3 regions of the Paenibacillus sp. FSL M8-0142 genome follow, and region 1 is predicted to be linked to each of the others. Evidence: riboswitches for the same ligand, from Rfam matches in the RefSeq annotation. Region 1 holds a riboswitch; each other region holds the start of a gene.

Region 1 (4,258 bases):
TCGTAGTCATCGAATAATTGACGAATCTGCAACGCGACATCGATGCCCTTACTTGATAAACGGATTCGCTTCTCCCGCTTGTCCGATGCCGGGATCTGCTCCACATAACCCAGCTTGATCAATGCGTTCACCGTTCTAGTCACCGTGGGCTTCTCTACATACAAAACTTTGGACAATTCCACCAAGGTCATCGATTGGTTCGCGTCCAGATAATACATGATCGACCACTGGGCATAATACAGCCCAAAAACCTCGAGCCGCCGGTTCAGTTCATTGACGAACGGGCGGTACAGTCTGAAGTACTGCTGAAAAAAATGTCGGTGGGTGCTCATGGGGAAACCTCCATCCAATTGGTTACTCAAGGTAACTATTTGATTATAGAGTAGTGTTCCGAAAATGTCCAGACATAATGTCTGGTATTCTGATCCTTTTACTCGACGATGCATCAGTTCACCTAACAATGCCCATCGACCGTTTTTCAACACAGGTTATTCAGAATATATTCAGATTTATATGATTTAATTGGTATATTCCATCCGTCTTCTAGACAGATATTACAGGATTTGTGTGGTGAGGATGAATTGACGTTATCGGAAATACAACAAGAAGCGCTGGAACAGGCCAAGAAGCATGGGAGACTTGTCCGCTGGAAGAAAGGCGGATACTGGACGTATGATGGTGTCTTGACGAAGGCAAGCGGTGATTCGCCATCTGTACCCAACTTGGAATGGTATTGCCGAACCAATACGATTTTCGCGCTTGTTAGGCGCGGGTACATTACAATGGATAATTGGAGCAGCTGTTCGCTCGTACAGAAAAATGATTGAATCCAAGCACCTGACTTGAAATGGCTTCCCTTAAAGCTGGAAGCACCATATCTTTAAGCAAATAACCCCAGAAGGTCGAGAATCGACATCCGGGGTTCTATTTTTTATGGAGGACTTATTACTCATGGCTTGGTTTATTTAACTTTGCGCACTTTCTATTGATCTCTTCCTCATGGCTTTTTAATTCCATGTAACGGACAATCAGCTTATCGAACGACTGCGAAAGTGCGACAACATCTTGATGTACGAATTCAAGACTGCCGGCCATTCGCTCAAGTTCCCTCCTGAGATATTCGAGCTCGTCGGATACATGCTTCAGTTCGTTCTCTATAGAAACCATCACATCCACCCACCCCCGTCGTAGCAAGTGATTTATGACAGCTGCCAACGTTTTTGCGGCAAACCTTCTCAAACAGAGAGTTGATCGCTCATTCCTAAACGAACAAACCGTTAAAGCATGCTCCTCTTCATGAAATGTTGAAGGCTACCCGATTCAGTTTCTGCAGCGGCGTCAGGTCAGCAGGGTTATCTAAAATAAACAGTTCCCTATTCAATCGTTGTCGCATGGCGGATCAGAGGTTTCCGTCGTATTCGGCCAATTGCAGGGATCGTGGTTGCATATGAGCGTCCACAACAGCCTCTGCAGCTTCGCGTCACCACCCTTTCGACGGGTTTGCGATAGATTGTACGAATTATGAATTAGGTTTAAATTTTAACTATCTGTCATCAGTGGCTTGCCTATAATTATAAAATTTTACTTTAATAAATAAAATACCCATAATTGGGTAATTAGTGCTTATGTATTGCCTATATCTTCATGTAAATTTTCTTAGGAATGCCCCTTTATGATTGACTCTCGTTTTGGCGTATATCTTTTTGATGAAAGTACGGACCGTGCTTTGACTGATTCCATAAATATCCGCAATTTCAGGCACGTTTTTATTTTCCAGCCATTCGTAGGCGATTTCTTTCTCGCGGTTTGTTAATTCATATTGGTCAAAGAGTGAGTAGGTCAGCTCTTTTTGTAGCATGGGATCCTTTTGGGGTAACTTTTTCTTCAATATTTTTGGCCAGATGTTCAATGAGGGGCAGTACAAATGTAACCTCGTGAAAGTAATGAAAACAGAGGCTGAGGTAGCCTATAATAACATGATTTATTCGTATTGGCGTGCAAACGCAGGACAGCTCTGCAAACAATTTATTGCTGTGCTCGGCGCCGATTACGACTGAGACCGATTGATTTTCCATGGATAACGCAATGGCATTGATTCCCGCCTTGTTCATAGCAGAAGATGTTCCGATTTTCAAATGATTTCTTTCAAAATAACCTTTTAACAGCTCCGTCCCGCAATAATCGATAACGGTTCCCTCTGGGTCCGCAATCACAAATAAATAAGGTATAGACAGCAAATCGTTCATATTCCTGGTTTCCTCTTGCAACAGATACAGGATTTCTTTTCGCTCGATCAGCCTTTCTTTAATTTCAGAGATGCTGAGGATATTAGGAAAATGATCGTTTACTTTCAGCAATGTTCTTTGGCCCATTATTTTCCCTTCTTCCTTGTTAAGAATAAGTGATTAATAATGAAATCGATCTCCTATTTATCGCCGCTGTGAAGATTCGGTAGCTCTTAGCGAAAAATAAAAAACCTCCATCCATGAAGATTACCATAGCAAAATAGGACGGAGGCTTCCGTCGTATTCGGCAACTGGCTGGCATCACGTATCTTAGCAGATTCGCATTAGCCCCTATAGCTTTGCGTCGCCACTTTTCAGTGGGTTTGCTATTATCGTACGAAACGATTCGATTGGTTTGCTGTCAAAGACGCTGCCGCATGAATATTCCTTGTTATCCGCTGAGAGTTGAACTGCTGTAGTTATACCGCGCTGCGGGAAATCATGTTCCGCATCATTCACCTCCTTTCAGGCAATTGACCGTAACTTTTAAGGAACAGGCAGTTACTGCAGGAGCCTCCCTATAAAAATTTGTGAACAACAAATAGCCTCCGTCAGCTTGTAGACATAGGTAGTAACTAGCAAGAAGTGACGGAGGCTTCCGTCGTATTCGGCAACTGGCTGGCATCGCGGTTCTATGCAGAACCCCATTAGCCCCTATAGCTTTGCGTCGCCACTTTTCAGTGGGTTTGCGATTATCGTACGAACGATTCAATTGTCGAAAGATACAACATATAGTTCTGAATGAATGACCTAATCAAACTATAACTTACATTGTTTTTCATTGAATATAGGCTTCATGACTCAAATTCCCGACAATTACCTGCTGAATTTTGTAATTTTTTGTCACAAAGTAACTAGCAGAGCGTGTAATATGTCAAAATAACCAGCTTCTCCATGATTTAAAAAAGCTTTGCCGCTTCGGCTGCCCGCCGAAGGCCTTCCTCAATGATTTCCTCGCTTCGATCCCGGAATTGATTATGCCCCTCAATGATAATCGTAGTAATGTCGGTAATCCCGAACACGTTGAGATGATTTTTTACGAAGCTGACCGCCATCTCGGATGGATCGCCCTCCGCATAGATCCCGCCTCTAGCATTCAGCAGTGCTGCTTTTTTGTCACCCAACAGACCGACCAAGCCCTGCTCCGTATATTTGAACGTTTTACGCGGATGATGCATGTAGTCCAGGTAGGCATGCAGCACTGCAGGAACCGTCAGATTCCAGAGCGGGAAGGCAAACACCAATTTGTCGGCGGCAAGAAATTGCTCCAAGTGCCGGTTGACGATGTCCCGAACGGCCTGCTCTTCCTCCGAAAGCTCCATGCTCATGGCTGACTTGAAATTCCCGCTAATCATAATGTCGTCCAGAAGGGGAATGCGTTCCCGGTACAGGTCGACCTCAACCACCGCATCATTCGGATGTGCCTCGCGGTAGCTATTGAAAAATGCGTCGTATAATCTGCTTGTGACGGCCCCTTGGCGGTTGTTGGCTTTAATGAATAAAGTGGTTGTCATTAGAATCTCCTCCTATATTTTGTAATCAAAGTGAATGGACTCAAAGCTGCGATATCAGCTTCCCGCCGCTCTTATATGACCGTGCTCCGTTTTCCCGAACCTTAGGGAATAGAAAATCAGCATGGCGAGCAGCAGCCCGGCTAGCACCAGATAAATATTGCTGTAAATTTGTCCCTTGGCATAGGCATACAAGGGGTTCCACGATACCCCGGAGCGGATATCCAGCATTGTTCCGTACACACCGGAAGCGATCCCGGCCGAAATAAAATTCAGCATCTGCATCAGCCCCATTCCGATGCCGGCCTGCTCTTTCGCTAAGCTGAGGGAGACGGAATTGGATAGTGCAATCATCCCGAACGTCTGCCCGACATTGCCTAGAATCAGGAAGAACGCAACCGCGACGGCTGAAATGGCGGAGAACGTGGATAAGAGTACAAAGCACGCGACCAACATAATCAT
Region 2 (4,258 bases), 3.4 Mb from region 1:
TCTTTACGTTTTATAGTAAAACATACTGAAAATAGGGGCCGTTCCACATGATCTTAGATCTTGAGAAACGGCCCCTTTTTGCGGCTATGATGCGCCGGGTAGACAATTCATTCCCGTATAATCGCTTCGGTTATTGGAAACGGAGTCCTCCCATCCATCATTGGTGCTGACTGTACATAAAGGATCGACGGATTTGGTCAAATATGCGGTCTCGATTTGCTCGGCATCCTTGTCCAGCCAAATCTTATTAAGCATTTGCTTTCGATTCATTTATCGCTTCGTGTCAGTTAACGAGCATCGGACGAAGAAAATCAGGGTCCGGCAGAGCTTTTTTATCGACTTTCCCGTTAGGGGTGAGCGGCAAGCTTTCCACTTGTACTACAAGAGAGGGCAGGAAATATTCAGGTAAATTTCGGGCTAAATACGCCATCACTTCCGTTTCGGACAACACCTGTTTCGCAACAAAATACGCGCATATTATCGGATTTCCACTTCTGTCGGCTTTGATGGCTACCGCGGCTTTCGAGATTCCATTGTGTTCCAATAGCCGAGTCTCGATTTCTCCCGGTTCCACTCGATACCCTCGGATCTTCACTTGATCGTCGATTCGCCCGATCATTTCGATATTGCCATCCGGCAGCCACATGGCCAAATCCCCCGTTCGATATAACCGTTCCCCAAGGAGCGGATGTTCCACAAACTTGGCTTCTGTCAATTCCAGCCGGTTCACATACCCCCGTGCGATACCGTCTCCTCCGACGCAAAGCTCTCCCACTACTCCGATCGGCTGAAGATTTAACTGTTTATCAAGAATATAAGCGGAGGAATTGCATATTGGTCTGCCAATTGGAATGGCGGATTCGAATTCACGTTCGATCGGGAAATAAGTGGAGAACGTCGTGTTTTCCGTCGGACCGTACATATTGATCATCCGCAGATCAGGGCACCTCTTCCTTACGGCATTTACGTACTTCGGCGATAACGCTTCTCCGCCGATTAGCAAGGTGTCTACCGTACGAAAGATGCCCGGATCCAGTTCGGCCAGATTATGGAACTGAGCCGTAGTCAGGAACCAAGCCGTAATAAAGTGGTCGATGATGGTTTCCTTCAATTTGCGAATGTCAAATGAGTCCGTGTCATTCATCAAATACAAGGTAGATCCGTTCAAAAGGGATCCCCAAATTTCAAAGGTCGACGCATCGGATGCAATTTTACCGGTTTGCAAAATTCGATGCTCCTTGGAAAAGTTGAAATAATTGGTATTCTTGACCAGGCTTACGATGTTGCGATGCTCAACCATGACCCCTGTCGGTGTCCCCGTTGATCCGGAAGTATAGATGATATACGCTAAACTTTGCGAGGTTACAGCAGATATCGTATGGGAACCGTTGTCGAGGTTTTGCTGCGCGTTGTCCCAATAAATTACTTTTCCTTTAAATGCAATGTCAGGCTTCCAACTGGAAGGGGCCAGCAAAAATCCCGCCTGACTGTCCTCGAGCATATATTCGATTCTTTCACGCGGAGAATCGGCTTCGATGAGCATATATGCGCCGCCCGCTTTCAATATGGCTGTAAGCCCGACAATCATGCTGACAGACCGGTCCGCGATAATGCCAACGACGCTCTCCGGCCTAACGCCGTGACACTGCAGTGCTTTTGCAAGCTGATTCGCGTGTTCGTTCAATTCCCGATAGGACATCCGATGCTCCTCGGTCATGACCGCCGGGCGATCGGGGTTTAAGCGCACCTGCTCCTCAAACAAGTAATGGACCGTTTGGCCGGAAGGATAGTCCGTCTTAGTTCTGCTGAAAGCCTGAATCTGTCTCTCCTCTACTTCCGACATCATGCGTATGTCGGCAATCGCATTCTCGGGGAAATCAAACACTTCATGCACAATTCGGCTCAAATGGCCGCCCATCTGCTCGATCGTTTCTTTTCTGTACAACCGGGCCGAATATTCAATGTGCATCATGATAGATTCCTTCTTAAAAGCCGTCAAAGCAAGCTCAAACGTCCCCAACTGATCGGATTCATCTGGAGTGGTATTGGCACTTTGCCAAGTAAAGGCCGCTTTGATGAACGGATTGCCGTTCAGATTCTTTCGCATATTCCGATCCTCGAGTGCTTGCATCGTGGTATGCTTGACCTCTAACAGAAACTTACCTAATGGCTTATGTACAGTAGGAGAGTAACGTATAGGAAACATCTGTCTTTCCAACAGATACCCGATTACAGGATCATCCTCGCCGGTATATTTGGCAAGCAGAATCGCATAACAAGCCATAAGTGCCATATCCACAGTTATTCCGAAATTGAACGCCAGTTCATGGAGTTTTCGGGTCGTTGCAAAATCAAGGGAAAAACTAACCCGGTTTCTTTCATCGTTGGTCCATCCCCCTCCTGGCAATTCCTCAATTGTTACTTCACTTGTCGTTTGTTCCATGACCATCTACCTCCCGGATTATCGATTCATTAATGTCTGATTGTTAACGAACAGAAAAATCCTCTTAGCATTCTGTAATGAAATAGCGTCCCCCTTCAACACCAGACTAGTTTTTTTGTTATAGCGAAGCTGCCGTTGTTTTTTGGAACGTCAAAAAAACCCCTTTCATCAATTCAAAATAATGAATAAAACGGAGGTTTCCCGTTGTATTCGGCAACTGGCTGGCATTGCGGTTGCAGTAGGTCCCGCATTAGCCCCTATAGCTTTGCGTCGCCACCTTTCGGTGGGTTTGCTATTGTCGTACAAAAATAGTATTTAATTTGTAAACCATGATTATATTATGTATTCGATTTACATTTACTGTATCTTGTTTCCAATTGAAAATCGATAGGTCTTTTGTTCAATATTGTGTTTCAAGAATGGTTTTGATGATATTGATAACCATCATATAACTCTAGGTCGCGATAGTTAATTTTTACTAATTTTATCTGTGCACCGTTTTCACTAAACTTCACCTAACTATGTATTATCACTATTTTTAACAGAAGACAGGGATACGTTATTACTAATAAAATCGATTAAGAACAGAGGCTTACACACGTTTTTTGTCCCTCGGCATAATTCCACAAATTACGCCATTACCCTAATAGAATCGGTATTCATTGTCCTAAATCCCTGTGTATTCTTCTGTTGTTACTTGGATATTGGACGATGGTTAATCAAGACAATAGTTCTATTTTTCAATGTCGAACCTATATCCATTGCCCTAATTACGACAACGGAAATCATTAGAGTCAATAACTTTTGTCGCTTGTCCTCCGGGACTAAAATACCGTTTTATAACTAATAAGGACAACTCCCATCCGACGCGAAAACTTCCATAATTTCAACTCGTTTGGTAATTCCATTCTTCAAGTTCGCTGTCTAATGGATCACTGGGATCACTGGACAATAAAGCAAAGAGCCGTTGTCCAGGACAACGGCCTCATATTGCTATCTGTCATGAACAGTTTTAAAAAGGTCCGGTTATTTTCACCTTGATTTTATTAGATTCAACGGTTACCCCGTTTAATGTAATACGGATCGACAACTCGGCTTGCCCCGGTTGCTTGGCGATAATCTTTCCTTTTGGGTCGATCTCCGCCTTATCCGGACGGCTGCTCACATACTCAATGTGAGCGCCGGATAACTCCTTAGTCTTTCTTCCTCTCTCAAGAAAGACTTCGTAGGAATAACGGACTTCATCTCCAGGGTGAAGCTGGAGCGATTCGGCCTCAAGCTGCACTTTGTCTAGTTGTACGACTAAATTAGGGTCGCTGTACTTCATCAGCTCGCTGCCGTATTTGAAATACAAGTTGCCAAAGTCGTCCTGTGCCAGCTTTTCCGCATTGCTTTCCAACAAGATGGAAAGTGCTTTGCTTGCTGCATCGATTTTGAAGAGCTTGCTCGTGTACGTACGGTCGGCAACATATCCCGTAAAAATAGTCCCATACACGTTGCCGTCGGTTCCAACGGTCAAGCGGGGATTGCTGTGCGTATAATCCGCGGCTGGAAACAGGTCGTTGCTGTAAATAACTTCTCGGCGCTCCGGATCATAAATGAACAGAGCCCCTAATGCCATTCCCCAAACGTTACCGTCCGGCCCCCATATCAAAGACGTTACTGCTTTTTTCCCCGGAACAGGCACCTGTTCCAGTTCTACCCGGCCGGATGCTGTATCGTATATGGCAAGCTTTCCCTCTCCGCCGGTCATGGCGCCTGTGCCCATGAAGAGCTTTCCATTTTTGTAAAGCAGCGAATTGATCGAATGGCCAG
Region 3 (4,258 bases), 3.3 Mb from region 1:
TTGGTTGTCCGTTTTCCGGGTTTTTATGTACTAGCGGAGGGGAGAAACGATGAACAAAACCGAGCGCCAGTTCGCCATCATGCTTGAATTGCAGCGGAGCAAGGTGCTGCGGGCGGAAGATTTGGCTGCCCATTTCGAGACAAGCGTGCGGACGATATATCGAGACATGCAAGCGCTCAGCGAAGCCGGGGTTCCGATACTTGGGTCTCCAGGATACGGGTACTCCCTAATGGAAGGTTACTTTTTGCCGCCGGTTGGTTTTACTGCGGAAGAGGCGGTGGCATTGCTCATGGGGACGGATATGATTGAGCAGCGGCTGGATGGCGACTACAAAGCAGCTGCGAGGGCAGCTCGAAGCAAGATTGAAGCGATACTTCCTGAACCCATTCGTGAGGCCTCAGCGGATGTCCGGGAAACGATGCAGTTTCTTCATCCCGGCGGACAGGGGGAGAACGAGCTTGGACAGGTTCGGGGTGCCATTTTGGAGCGGCGGAAGATAAGGATGCGTTACCTGAAAAAAATACCGGATTCGGATGGAAAACGGATGAGCGACCGGATCGTTGCTCCATATGGCCTTGTGCTCGTCCAAGGGAATTGGATCATGATCGCACGCTGCGAGCTGCGTCAGGAGATCCGTCATTTTCGATTATCGCGCATGAGGGATGTTACGGTCTTAGAGGAAAGGTTTAACCTTCCCCAAGGATTTAAGCTGAGTCAATATCGTCCGCCTGACGATCGTAACGTTCATGTGACGATTCAAGTAAATCCGGAAATTGCCGATAAAATCACCGAGACCGCGAGCTTCTATATCGAAGCTTCTGAGCAAAGGGAACACGGTCTTCTGGTCCGCTTTCGAGTCAGACAGCCGGAAGAATTGCTCCCCTATATTCTCAGCTGGGGTGGGGACGTGGAGGTGCTGGAACCTGATTCCTTTCGTAACCGGATTCGAGAAGAAGCTGAAAAAATACGAAAACGCTACTGACACGCTGTTGTCAGGAGCGTTTTTTTATATTGGGTATATACCAGATGGAAGAGGAGATATCATGATGAGAAATACAGTAGAAGCTTTGCAGGCGTTTGAAACAACAGTAGCGGTGTATTTAAACGAGCTGGGACACCTGGAGCTGGAGGAGCTGCATATCAAGCCGAACGAAGAGGAATGGTCCATTGGGCAAATGTACATGCATTTGATTCAATCGGCTCAATATATGCATCTGCGCAATGTCGACCAATGTTTGGCCGGAAACGAAACGGCCGTCGAATCCCCTGGGGAAAAAACGGAGAGAGGCAAGGCGGTATTCGAGCTTGGAAGTTTTCCTCCTGTCAGGATACGAATTCCGGCGTCTCCGCAGTACACGCCGCAGCAGCCGACGAGCAAAGAGCAGTTAGTTGAAGGTCTTCAGGGCGTAGTGGAGCGGATGAAGCGAACGGAACCGGTTGTGCGTCAAGCAGACAGCAGCATCACGATTCCTCATCCCGGATTCGGAGCCTTAAACGCCAAAGAGTGGTTTCTGCTGGTAGAGATGCATTACAGGCACCACCTGCTGCAGCTCGATCGGTTAAAAAAGGAGCTGTCCCTCTAAGGACTCCCCTAATGGATTGATGATCAAGCGGAATTGACAAAAGAGCGTCTCAGTGGAGACGTTTTTTTGTTGTCGATCCTCGTCTATGAATCTCAAAATTTGCTTGATAGAATTAGAGATATTTGGTATGATGAACTCACATAAAGCTACTCACGATAAATGGCAAACTTGTCGAAAGGCAAGGACGCAAAGCTATAGGGCCTTCTTGATAAACCATCAATGGCAGCCAGCTACCGAACGAAGATGCTTTTTTTGTTTTTTATATGAGATTTTTATTCAATTAATTCTTTGAAAACTCTACTACGATAACGGCAAACTTGTCGAAAGATAAGGACGCAAAGCCACAGGGCCTTCTTGATGAACCGTCAATGGCAGCCTGGCTACCGAAGGGAGTTTATAGTATGCGCAACATGGTGTTGGCTATTGTAGGGTTTATTGCGTTATTCGTATTGGCTCCGGTTGTACATGCTTCCCAAACGGGAGATTGGCTGGATCTGGAGCAGCTTGATCGCGGAGTCATCGCCGTTCGCTATGACGTGAAAGCGGACGTGAAGACGAAGCTTATGATTGCAAAAGGGCAAAACAAGTATACATATACGCTTTTAGCGGACAAGCAGCAGGAGACCTTTCCGCTGCAAATGGGAAACGGTCGTTATACCATAAAAGTGCTGGAGCAGGTCAACGGTACCAAGTATAAGATCGTTCAAGAAGCGGAAGTTAAGCTTCAACTGACCAATAGCAGCAAGGTATTTTTGAACTCGGTACAAAACATCGATTGGCGTTCAAGCGACAAGGCGGCTCAGCTTGCAAAGAAGCTAACTCGGTCCGCAGACACCGACGAGGAAAAAGTAAAGTTGATCCACGAATATATCGTCGATACGATCCGGTACGACAAAGCACTCGCATCCAGTGAGCTGACGGACTATCTTCCCGATATTGACCGCACGCTGTCAGGGAAAAAAGGCATGTGTTATGATTACGCCTCTCTGTTCGCATCCATGCTGCGGAGCGTGGACATTCCGACTAAGCTTGTAATGGGGACAACGGATTATGTTGACGTTTACCACGCTTGGAATGAGGTTTACCTGAACGGGCGGTGGGTAACGATCGACACGACCGTTGATGCGGGATGGAAGAGCAAGGGTGCCGGTTTCAAAATGATTAAAGAGGCATCTCGCTATTCTGCAGCCAAGTATTATTAAAATAATTTTATAGCTAAAACCTTAAGCTTTGGACCATTGTCCAAGGCTTATTCGGGTTTTTATTCAGAAAATATTCAGAATCGGGCGTTACAATGCTAGAAGCTCAATTGGTTCTTAAGGAAAATACAGGCACCAATGTATCGTGCGCCAAATAAAAGTATGCGGAGGTGATGGACGAACAAATCTCTTATCGGCATATGATCCGAGAGATGGTTGGCTCGATTTGCGCACGCGAAAGCGACATCGGAACCAAATATATTGAGGGTAATGGAGAGGCTGAGGGAGAGATCATGAAGAAAAAAGTAAGTGGAATCGTATTGGCTCTGCTGCTTATGATCCAAACGTGGTTTGGAGGATCGGACTGGACGGTCAATGCATCGACTAATGTTCCAGAACCGGTAAGCGTGCAGGATTCAGTGTATGGAGTGACGGATGATGTTTATGGCCCGTCCGAATCAGAAATCAATAATGATAGCATTTTAACCAAAGTTGTGTTAACCGACATGGATGGCACCGTCATTGATGCCGTTTATAATCCGGACAGCAGCCTGGATATCGGTGCAGCCGTTAATCTAGGCTACGAATGGGAGCTGCCGAACGGTCACAACTACAAAAATGGAGACTCATTTACCTTCGAGCTGCCGCAGCAGTTTGAAATCTTCACGGAGATTGACTCACCGCTCGTTACCGGTCAAGGTGAAGTTGGCCGTTTTACGGTGGACCGAAACGGCAAGGTTGTGATGACCTTCAATGATTACGTGGAGAGCCATTCCAACATCAGCGGCAAGCTGGAAATTCGCACTGAATTCAAGAAGGAAGTTCTAAAAGGAAGCACCGAAATCATTATTGCTATTCCGATAAAGGGCGGGGTTCAGACCGTCATCGTGAACCTGAAGCCGCAAGGCGGAAAGCTGATCGAGAAGCAAGGGAAAGCGATTGGCAAAGATCGGATCGATTGGTCGGTTCAGATCAACAAATCGTTAAATAAAATCAAGCACGCAGTCATCACCGATGAAATGCCTGAAGGCTTGGAGCTCATCGCGGATTCCGTAGAGGTATACAACCTGCAGGTTAACGGTGACGGCTCAGCGGTTCTTGGCGATCAGCTGGATGCCGGCAAGTACACCGTCCAAACAGGCGGTGGCGGCAAACTGGAGCTTGCATTCTTGGACGAGACGATCAGCAAAGCCTACGAAATTCGCTTTTCGACGAAGCTTGTCGGCGAACAGTCCCGTTTTGAGAACACCGCTGTTCTAACTGGCGACGGGATGGAAAATGCCCAATCGACGGCTACAGTAACAGTAGATCGCGGCAGTTTCTTGGATAAGACATATAGCCAGGACAAGGACACAGGGATCATCACTTGGACGGTGAAATACAATTTCAACGAGAAGAAGATTCCGAGCGCTCAAGCCATCATTACAGACCAAGTTAGCGAGAACCATTCCTGGATTGCCGATTCGCTGAAGGTGT

Evidence for each region. Region 1 has a riboswitch for cyclic di-GMP ahead of NSQ46_RS00835 (hypothetical protein). Riboswitches for the same ligand answer to the same signal wherever they lie in the genome.
Region 2: linked by a shared signal. The riboswitch ahead of NSQ46_RS16395 (amino acid adenylation domain-containing protein) and the one ahead of NSQ46_RS00835 (hypothetical protein) in region 1 are both predicted to bind cyclic di-GMP.
Region 3: linked by a shared signal. The riboswitch ahead of NSQ46_RS16195 (transglutaminase-like domain-containing protein) and the one ahead of NSQ46_RS00835 (hypothetical protein) in region 1 are both predicted to bind cyclic di-GMP.

What each region holds. Positions count from the first base shown of each region.
Region 1 is NZ_CP152008.1:182,643-186,900, reverse strand. Features, by position in the region: gene NSQ46_RS00850 (MarR family transcriptional regulator) at 1-332, opposite strand, end outside; gene NSQ46_RS00845 (hypothetical protein) at 582-827, shown strand; gene NSQ46_RS00840 (aspartyl-phosphate phosphatase Spo0E family protein) at 946-1,167, opposite strand; gene NSQ46_RS00835 (hypothetical protein) at 1,824-2,372, opposite strand; cyclic di-GMP riboswitch class I at 2,529-2,623, opposite strand; cyclic di-GMP riboswitch class I at 2,892-2,986, opposite strand; gene NSQ46_RS00830 (FMN-dependent NADH-azoreductase) at 3,185-3,799, opposite strand; gene NSQ46_RS00825 (MFS transporter) at 3,854-4,258, opposite strand, start outside.
Region 2 is NZ_CP152008.1:3,549,946-3,554,203, forward strand. Features, by position in the region: gene NSQ46_RS16395 (amino acid adenylation domain-containing protein) at 284-2,443, opposite strand; cyclic di-GMP riboswitch class I at 2,653-2,747, opposite strand; gene NSQ46_RS16400 (hypothetical protein) at 3,456-4,258, opposite strand, start outside.
Region 3 is NZ_CP152008.1:3,496,138-3,500,395, reverse strand. Features, by position in the region: gene NSQ46_RS16205 (YafY family protein) at 50-982, shown strand; gene NSQ46_RS16200 (DinB family protein) at 1,047-1,583, shown strand; cyclic di-GMP riboswitch class I at 1,735-1,821, shown strand; cyclic di-GMP riboswitch class I at 1,884-1,971, shown strand; gene NSQ46_RS16195 (transglutaminase-like domain-containing protein) at 1,985-2,785, shown strand; gene NSQ46_RS16190 (collagen binding domain-containing protein) at 3,076-4,258, shown strand, end outside.